2 linked regions of the Alicycliphilus denitrificans K601 genome follow. Each later gene encodes a partner of the first gene's protein in a complex. Links are inferred from orthologs where the notes say so. Each region holds a gene or a part of one and is shown in the gene's direction. Other genes may lie near its edges.

The links. The genes of interacting proteins can lie anywhere in the genome.
Region 2: the proteins of secY (region 1) and secA are in contact, whole or in part, in a crystal structure (PDB 3DIN), measured with the Thermotoga maritima proteins. The link is inferred for Alicycliphilus denitrificans K601 from one-to-one orthologs. Residues at the interface, in WP_004081795.1 of Thermotoga maritima: Glu108, Gly109, Glu110, Glu111, Ala236, Glu237, Arg238, Arg239, Ile240, Thr241, Ile242, Gln243, Tyr244, Ala245, Arg246, Arg247, Val248, Thr249, Gly250, Arg251, Arg252, Val253, Tyr254, Gly256, Ala257, Ser258, Thr259, Tyr260, Leu261, Pro262; in WP_004082002.1 of Thermotoga maritima: Glu261, Ala262, Arg263, Lys300, Ala301, Arg302, Thr303, Ile304, Ile305, Leu323, Tyr324, Asp325, Pro326, Val329, Ser330, Tyr333, Ile336, Lys340, Phe345, Val349, Glu363, Phe364, Tyr374, Ser375, Gly376, Gly377, Glu393, Ile395, Thr482, Ser483.

Annotation. Positions count from the first base shown.
Region 1 is NC_015422.1:4,557,327-4,563,307, reverse strand. What follows is about bases 2,936-5,838. They hold secY (preprotein translocase subunit SecY), read left to right. Parts: upstream 2,936-3,678; coding sequence 3,679-4,998; downstream 4,999-5,838. Other genes in these bases: rpsK (30S ribosomal protein S11), read left to right, coding at 5,664-5,838; rpsM (30S ribosomal protein S13), read left to right, coding at 5,283-5,648; rpmJ (50S ribosomal protein L36), read left to right, coding at 5,146-5,259; rplO (50S ribosomal protein L15), read left to right, coding at 3,224-3,655; rpmD (50S ribosomal protein L30), read left to right, coding at 3,031-3,213. Also shown: rplX (50S ribosomal protein L24), read left to right, coding at 1-265; rplE (50S ribosomal protein L5), read left to right, coding at 275-814; rpsN (30S ribosomal protein S14), read left to right, coding at 824-1,129; rpsH (30S ribosomal protein S8), read left to right, coding at 1,151-1,546; rplF (50S ribosomal protein L6), read left to right, coding at 1,571-2,104; rplR (50S ribosomal protein L18), read left to right, coding at 2,116-2,481; more of rpsE, read left to right, coding at 2,497-2,935; more of rpsK, read left to right, coding at 5,839-5,981. UniProt on the Escherichia coli protein: The central subunit of the protein translocation channel SecYEG. Consists of two halves formed by TMs 1-5 and 6-10.
Region 2 is NC_015422.1:904,969-908,263, forward strand. It holds secA (preprotein translocase subunit SecA), read left to right. Parts: upstream 1-335; coding sequence 336-3,095; downstream 3,096-3,295. Other genes in the region: ALIDE2_RS04305 (hypothetical protein), read right to left, coding at 1-94; argJ (bifunctional glutamate N-acetyltransferase/amino-acid acetyltransferase ArgJ), read left to right, coding at 3,171-3,295. UniProt on the Escherichia coli protein: Required for protein export, interacts with the SecYEG preprotein conducting channel.

The DNA of each region.
Region 1 (5,981 bases):
CAAGCGCGGCACGGTTACGCTGCGCAAGGATGACTCCCATCTGGTCATCGAAGGCATCAACCTGGTCAAGAAGCACGTCAAGCCGAACCCCATGAAGGGCACCACCGGCGGCATCGTGGAAAAGGCCATGCCCATCCACCAATCCAACGTGGCCATCTTCAATGCCGCTACCGGCAAGGCCGACCGCGTGGGCATCAAGGTGCAGGCCGACGGAACGCGCGTGCGCGTGTTCAAGTCCAACGGCGCCGAAATCAAGGCGGCCTAAGGAGTCCATATGGCACGACTGCAACAACTCTATCGCGAAAAGATCGCTCCCGAACTGATCAAGCAGTTCGGCTACACCTCGCCCATGCAGGTCCCGCGTCTGACCAAGATCACGCTCAACATGGGCGTGAGCGAGGCCGTGGCCGACAAGAAGATCATGGACAACGCCGTGGCCGACCTGACCAAGATCGCAGGCCAGAAGCCCGTGGTGACCAAGGCCAAGAAGGCCATTGCCGGTTTCAAGATCCGCGAAGGCCAGGCCATCGGCTGCATGGTGACGCTGCGCGGCGCGCAGATGTATGAATTCCTGGACCGCTTCGTGACGGTCGCGCTGCCCCGCGTGCGCGACTTCCGTGGTATCTCCGGCCGCGCTTTCGACGGCCGTGGCAACTACAACATCGGCGTCAAGGAACAGATCATCTTCCCCGAGATCGAGTACGACAAGGTGGACGCCTTGCGCGGCCTCAACATTAGCATCACCACGACGGCCAAGACCGATGAAGAGGCCAAGGCACTTCTCTCGGCTTTCCGTTTCCCGTTCAAGAACTAAAGGCAGCGTATGGCTAAAGTAGCTTTGATCCAGCGCGAACTCAAGCGCGAAAAACTGGCCGCCAAGTACGCCGCCAAGTACGCGGAACTGAAGGCCATCGCCGGCGACGCCAAGCGCAGCGACGAAGAGCGCGAAGCCGCTCGCCTGGGCCTGCAGAAGTTGCCTCGCAACGCCAACCCCACGCGCCAGCGCAACCGCTGCGAAATCACCGGTCGTCCCCGCGGCACCTTCCGTCAATTCGGTCTGGGCCGCGCCAAGATCCGTGAACTGGCATTCGCCGGCGACATCCCCGGTGTCACCAAGGCCAGCTGGTAAGCGCAGCAGGAGAGATACAACATGAGCATGAGTGATCCCATCGCTGACTTGCTGACCCGCATTCGCAATGCGCAAATGGTGTCCAAGGCCACCGTGTCGGTGCCTTCCTCCAAGGTGAAGGTCGCCATCGCGCAGGTGCTGAAGGACGAGGGTTACATCGACGGCTTCGAAGTGAAGGCCGACGGTGGCAAGTCTGAACTCCAAATCACCCTGAAGTACTACGCCGGTCGCCCCGTGATCGAGCGCATCGAGCGCGTGAGCCGTCCCGGCCTGCGCGTGTACAAGGGCCGCGACTCCATTCCGCAAGTCATGAACGGCCTGGGTGTGGCAATCGTCACGACGCCCAAGGGTGTGATGACCGATCGCAAGGCGCGCGCTACCGGTGTCGGTGGCGAGGTGCTTTGCTATGTCGCTTGACGTGGCATTGAGGAGAAGACTGAAATGTCCCGTGTAGGTAAATCCCCGGTAAGCATCCCCGCAGGCGTGGATGTGTCCATCAAGGACGACCAGATCAGCGTCAAGGGTTCGGGCGGCACGCTGTCGCTCGCGCAGAATGCGCTGGTGAAGGTGTCCAGCAACGACGGCAAGCTGAGCTTCGAGCCGGTCAATGATTCGCGTGAAGCCAACGCCATGAGCGGCACCGTGCGCCAGCTGGTGAACAACATGGTGCAGGGCGTCAGCAAGGGCTTCGAGAAGAAGCTCACGCTGATCGGCGTGGGTTTCAAGGCCGCTGCTTCCGGCAGCAAGCTGAACCTGAACGTCGGTTTCTCGCACCCCGTGAACTTCGAGATGCCCGCCGGCATCACCGTGGCCACCCCCACTCCGACCGAAGTCGTGATCAAGGGTGCCGACCGCCAGGTGGTGGGCCAGCTGGCTGCCGAGATCCGCGCCGTTCGTCCTCCCGAGCCCTACAAGGGCAAGGGCATCCGCTATGCGGATGAGAAGGTCGTGATCAAAGAGACCAAGAAGAAGTAAGGAGCTGCAGCATGTTGACCAAGAAAGAGCAGCGTCTTCGTCGTGCCCGCCAGACCCGCATCCGCATTGCCCAGCAAGGCATCGCGCGTCTGACGGTCAACCGTACGAACCTCCATATCTACGCCAGCGTGATCTCTGGCTGCGGCACCAAGGTGCTGGCCAGCGCCTCCACGGCCGAGGCCGATGTGCGCAAGTCGCTCGGCGGCTCCGGCAAGGGTGGCAACACCGCCGCGGCCCAGATCATCGGCAAGCGCATCGCCGAAAAGGCGAAGGCCGCCGGTATCGAGAAGGTCGCGTTTGATCGCGCAGGTTTTGCGTATCACGGCCGCGTGAAGGCCCTGGCTGAGGCGGCCCGTGAAGCCGGCCTGCAGTTCTAAGCGGAGCGGATAAAAATGGCGAAATTTCAACCCAAGGTGCAAGACGAAGGTCGTGACGACGGTCTGCGCGAGAAAATGATCGCGGTCAACCGCGTGACCAAGGTCGTGAAGGGCGGTCGTATCCTCGGCTTCGCTGCACTGACCGTGGTCGGCGATGGCGACGGCCGCGTCGGCATGGGCAAGGGCAAGTCCAAGGAAGTGCCCGCTGCCGTGCAGAAGGCCATGGAAGAAGCGCGTCGCAAGATGATGAAGGTGTCCCTCAAGAGCGGCACGATCCATCACAACGTGACCGGCCACCATGGCGCCGCCGTCGTGATGATGGCTCCGGCCCCCAAGGGTACCGGCATCATCGCCGGCGGCCCGATGCGCGCCGTGTTCGAGGTGATGGGCATCACCGACATCGTGGCCAAGAGCCACGGGTCGTCCAACCCCTACAACATGGTTCGTGCAACGCTGGACGCCCTGGCCAATTCCACTACGCCGGCCGAAGTGGCCGCCAAGCGTGGCAAGACGGTCGAAGACCTGTTTGCCGCTTGATTGGGAGGCTCAATGACAACGCAACAAACCATCAAGATTCAATTGGTGCGCAGCCCCATCGGCACCAAGGAATCGCATCGCGCCACGGTTCGTGGCCTGGGGCTTCGCAAGCTCAACAGCGTGAGCGAACTCAAGGACACGCCTGAGGTGCGCGGCATGATTAACAAGATCAGCTATCTGGTCAAAGTCCTCTGAGAGGTTGATGATGGAACTCAATAGCATCAAGCCCGCAGCAGGAGCCAAGCACGCCAAGCGCCGTGTCGGTCGTGGTATCGGCTCCGGCCTGGGCAAGACGGCCGGCCGCGGCCACAAGGGCCAGAAGTCGCGTTCGGGCGGCTACCACAAGGTCGGCTTCGAAGGCGGTCAAATGCCCATGCAGCGTCGCCTGCCCAAGCGCGGCTTCAAGTCGCAGTCGCTCAAGTTCAATGCCGAGATCACCCTTTCGGCGCTGAATGCGCTCGACCAGGCTGAGATCGACGTTCTTTCCCTGAAGCAGGCCGGGCTCGTGCCCGCCCTGGCCCAGGTGGTGAAGGTCATCAAGAGTGGCGAACTCACCAAGGCCGTGAAGCTCACGGGCATCGGTGCCACGGCGGGTGCCAAGGCCGCGATCGAAGCGGCTGGCGGCAGCCTGGCCTGATTTGGTTCTGAAGAAAGGCATCTGTGGCTACTAACGCAGCTCAACTGGCAAAAACCGGTAAGTTTGGTGATCTGCGCCGGCGACTGGTGTTCTTGTTGCTCGCGTTGGTGGTGTACCGCGTGGGGGCGCACATTCCCGTTCCGGGAATCGACCCCGCACAGCTGCAGCAGCTGTTCAGTGGCCAGCAGGGCGGCATCCTCAACCTGTTCAACATGTTCTCGGGTGGAGCGCTTTCGCGCTTCACGGTCTTCGCGCTGGGGATCATGCCGTACATCTCGGCATCGATCATCATGCAACTGATGACCTACGTGCTTCCCACGTTCGAGCAGATGAAGAAGGAAGGGGAGGCGGGTCGCCGCAAGATCACGCAATACACGCGCTACGGGACCGTGGGCCTCGCGGTGTTCCAGTCGCTGGGCATCGCGGTCGCTCTCGAAAGCTCGGCCGGCCTGGTGCTGAGCCCCGGCTTCGGCTTCCGGATGACGGCAATGGTCAGCCTGACGGCTGGCACCATGTTCCTGATGTGGCTGGGCGAGCAGATTACCGAGCGAGGTTTGGGCAACGGCATCTCCATCCTGATCTTCGCGGGTATCGCGGCCGGTCTGCCCAGTTCCATCGGTGGCTTGCTGGAGCTGGTGCGCACGGGTGCGATGAGCATCCTGGCGGCCATCTTCATCGTGATCGTCGTGGCGCTGGTGACCTACTTCGTCGTGTTCGTCGAGCGTGGTCAGCGCAAGATCCTGGTGAACTATGCGCGCCGCCAGGTCGGCAACAAGGTGTATGGCGGGCAATCGTCCCATCTGCCCCTGAAGCTGAACATGTCCGGCGTGATTCCGCCGATCTTCGCCTCGTCAATCATCCTGTTGCCGGCGACGATCGTGAACTGGTTCAGCGCTGGCGAGTCCATGCGCTGGCTGCGTGACATCTCTGGCGCCCTGACGCCCGGGCAGCCGGTGTACGTGATGTTCTATGCGGCTGCCATCGTGTTCTTCTGCTTTTTCTACACGGCGCTGGTTTTCAACAGCCGTGAAACTGCAGACAACCTGAAGAAGAGCGGGGCCTTCATCCCCGGCATTCGGCCAGGCGAGCACACGGCGCGCTACATCGACAAGATCCTGGTACGCCTGACGCTGGCCGGTGCCGTGTACATCACCTTCGTGTGCCTGCTGCCCGAGTTCCTGATCCTGAAGTACAACGTGCCGTTCTATTTCGGCGGCACCTCGTTGCTCATCATCGTCGTGGTGACGATGGACTTCATGGCCCAGGTGCAGAACTACATGATGTCGCAGCAGTACGAATCGCTGCTGAAGAAGGCCAACTTCAAGACGACACCAGGTACCTGATTCCGACGTGCCTTTGGTAAATGCGCTATAGTGGTGGGTTCGCCAGAGAAACAACGGTTTATTGATGCCCTTCGATCCATCGCGGGCACGTGTTTTGTGTTCCGCGCAGTGGGCCGGGACGATTGGACAAGAGTTTAGGAGAATGCAATGAGAGTTTCGGCTTCGGTCAAGAAAATCTGCCGCAACTGCAAAATCATCCGCCGCAAGGGCGTGGTGCGCGTGATCTGCACGGATCAGCGCCACAAGCAGCGCCAAGGTTGATTGGGAAATATTAGAGGACGCACATGGCTCGTATCGCTGGTATCAACATCCCGCCCCATCAGCACACCGAGATTGGCCTGACGGCCATCTACGGGATTGGGCGCACCCGTGCTCGCAAAATCTGCGAAGCATGTGGAATCGCTTATTCCAAGAAGGTCAAGGAATTGACCGACGCCGATCTGGAGAAGATTCGTGACCAGATCGCCCAGTTCACCATCGAAGGTGACCTGCGCCGTGAAACCACGATGAACATCAAGCGCCTGATGGACATCGGCTGCTATCGCGGCTTCCGCCATCGCCGTGGCCTGCCCATGCGCGGCCAGCGCACACGCACCAACGCCCGCACCCGCAAGGGCCCGCGCAAGGGTGCAGCGGCACTGAAGAAGTAAGATTGAAAGATCCATATGGCCAAGTCTCCCGCCAATAACGCTGCGCAGCGCGTGCGCAAGAAGGTTCGCAAGAACGTGTCGGACGGCATCGCCCACGTGCACGCCTCCTTCAACAACACCATCATCACGATCACCGATCGCCAGGGCAACGCACTGTCCTGGGCTTCCTCGGGTGGTCAGGGTTTCAAGGGCTCGCGCAAGTCCACTCCCTTCGCAGCGCAGGTGGCCTCCGAAGTGGCGGGTCGCGCCGCCATCGAACAGGGCATCAAGAACCTGGACGTCGAAATCAAGGGTCCTGGCCCCGGCCGTGAATCTTCTGTGCGCGCGCTGGGT
Region 2 (3,295 bases), 3.7 Mb from region 1 along the record:
CGCTGGAATCGCGCGTCAATGCCGTCAGCCGGGCCAGGGTCGGCGATTCCTGCGTGGCCTGGTGCAGTGAGATGGCGTAATGGCGACGGTTCATGGCAATCGGGGCAGGCGCCAGCGGCGACGGGGAGCAGGGTGGGGATTATTGCGGATGCCCGGCCAGCGCGTGGCGCCCGTGGCGGCCGGCCATTGTGCAAAGGTAGAATTGCCGGTTTCGGGCTCGCCGCGCTGGTTGCAGGCAATTGCAATTTTGGGCGAATGCCCCATCTGGATTCACTTCATCTTAGGGACTCCGGTCGCTCTGCCGCCTCGCTTGCGTGCAGCGCGGTCCTGCTTGCATGGCCACCAATTTCCTCACCAAACTGTTCGGCAGCCGCAACGACCGGCTGCTCAAGCAATATCGCAAGACGGTTGCGCGCATCAATGCCATAGAGCCCGAGTACGAAAAGCTCAGTGATGAGGCGCTGCGCAGCAAGACGCAGGAATTCAAGGACCGCATCGCCAAGGGCGAATCGCTCGATGCCATCCTGCCCGAGGCTTTCGCCGTGGTGCGCGAGGGCTCCAAGCGCGTGATGAAGATGCGCCATTTCGACGTGCAGCTCCTCGGCGGCATGGCGCTGCACCACGGCAAGATCGCCGAGATGCGCACGGGCGAGGGCAAGACGCTCACGGCCACGCTGCCCGTGTACCTGAACGCCCTGTCGGGCAAGGGCGTGCATGTGGTCACGGTGAACGATTACCTCGCGGGCCGCGACGCGCAGTGGATGGGGCGCCTGTACAACTTCCTGGGCCTGACCGTGGGGGTGAACCTGCCCCAGATGCCGCGCGAGGAGAAGCAGGCCGCCTATGGCGCCGACATCACCTATGGCACGAACAACGAGTACGGCTTCGACTACCTGCGCGACAACATGGTGTACGACTCCCGCGAGCGCGTGCAGCGCGGGCTCAACTACGCCATCGTGGACGAGGTGGACTCCATCCTGATCGACGAGGCGCGCACGCCGCTCATCATCAGCGGCCAGGCCGAGGACCACACGGCCATGTACGTGGCCATGAACAAGGTGGTGCCGCTACTCACGCGCCAGGAGGGCGAGGCCGACCCGCGCACGGGCGAGGGCGTGATCAAGCCCGGCGACTTCACGGTGGACGAGAAGACGCACCAGGTGTTCCTGACCGAGCAGGGCCACGAGAACGCCGAGCGCATCCTGGTCAGCCAGGGGCTGATCCCCGAAGGCGCGTCGCTCTACGACCCGGCCAACATTTCGCTGGTGCACCACCTGTACGCCGCGCTGCGCGCCAACCACCTGTACCATCGCGACCAGCACTACGTGGTGCAGAACGGCGAGATCGTCATCGTGGACGAGTTCACGGGCCGCTTGATGGCCGGCCGCCGCTGGAGCGAGGGTCTGCACCAGGCCGTCGAGGCCAAGGAGGGCGTGCAGATCCAGGCCGAGAACCAGACGCTGGCCTCGATCACGTTCCAGAACTACTTCCGTCTCTACGGCAAGCTCGCCGGCATGACCGGCACGGCCGACACCGAGGCCTACGAGTTCCAGGAGATCTACGGCCTGGAGACCGTGGTGATCCCGCCCAACCGGCCGAGCCGCCGCGACGACCAGCTCGACCGCGTGTACAAGACCACGCGCGAGAAGTACGAGGCCGCCATCGCCGACATCCGCGAGTGCCACGAGCGCGGCCAGCCTGTGCTGGTGGGCACCACGTCGATCGAGAACTCCGAGATCATTGACGAGCTGCTGAACAAGGTCGGGTTGCCGCACCAAGTGCTCAACGCCAAGCAGCACGCGCGCGAGGCCGACATCGTGGCCCAGGCGGGACGCCCGGGCATGATCACCATCGCCACCAACATGGCCGGCCGTGGCACCGACATCGTGCTCGGCGGCAACGTGGAGAAGGCCGTGGCTGCGCTGGAGGCGGACGAGTCCCTTGCGCCCGAGCAGCGCGAGGCGCAGATCGAAGCGCTGCGCGCCCAGTGGAAGGTGGACCACGACAAGGTCACGGCGCTGGGCGGCCTGCGCATCATCGCCACCGAGCGGCACGAATCGCGCCGCATCGACAACCAGCTGCGCGGCCGCTCGGGCCGCCAGGGTGACCCGGGCTCCTCGCGCTTCTACCTGAGCCTGGACGACTCGCTCATGCGCATCTTCGCAGGCGACCGCGTCAAGGCCATCATGGACCGCCTGAAGATGCCCGACGGCGAGGCCATCGAGGCGGGCATCGTCACGCGCAGCATTGAGAGCGCGCAGCGCAAGGTCGAGGCGCGCAACTTCGATATCCGCAAGCAGCTGCTCGAATACGACGACGTGGCCAACGACCAGCGCAAGGTGATCTACCAGCAGCGCAACGAGATCCTGGACGCGCCCGACCTGTCGGCTCTGATCGCCGCCATGCGCGACGACTGCCTCACCGATGTGGTGCGCCAGCACGTGCCTGCCGAGTCCGTTGAGGAACAGTGGGACCTGGCGGGCCTTGAGAAGGCCCTGGCCAGCGACTGGCAGGTCCAACTGGCGCTGCAGCAGGAGGTGCAGGGCTCGGACGCCATCACCGACGAGGAAATCCTGGAGAAGGTGCTGCAGGCCGCGCGCGAGGCCTTCGAGGCCAAGGTGGCCCAGGTGGGCGCCGAGAACTTCACGCAGTTCGAGCGCATGGTGCTGCTGCAGAGCTTCGACACCAACTGGCGCGACCACCTCTCCGCGCTCGACTACCTGCGCCAGGGCATCCATCTGCGCGGCTACGCGCAGAAGCAGCCCAAGCAGGAATACAAGCGCGAGGCCTTCGAGCTGTTCCGTCAGCTCATCGACCAGGTCAAGAACGAGGTCACGCGCCTGATGATGACCGTGCAGGTGCAGTCCAATGCCCAGCTCGACGAGGCCACCCAGGCCATGGAGGAGCGCGGCGAGGGCATCAGCAACGTGACCTACACCTCGCCCACCGAGACCGGCGAGGTCGAGACCCTGGTCGATGCCCAGACCGCCAGGGCCAAGCAGGCGGCCGTGCCCGGCGTGCGCGTGGGCCGCAACGACCCCTGCCCCTGCGGCAGTGGTAAAAAATACAAGCAGTGCCACGGCAAGCTCGCCTGATGCTGCGGCCATGAACGGACACGGGCTGCGGCCCGTGTTTGCTTTTCAACCCCTTGTTTGTCCCAGGAGCGTTCCATGCCCGTCAATCTTTCCGCCCCCCAGGCCGCAGACCTGCACCCCGTCGCCGGGGTGCGTATCGGCGTTGCCGAGGCCGGCGTGCGCAAGGCCAACCGCAAGGATCTGACCGTATTTCTGCTCGA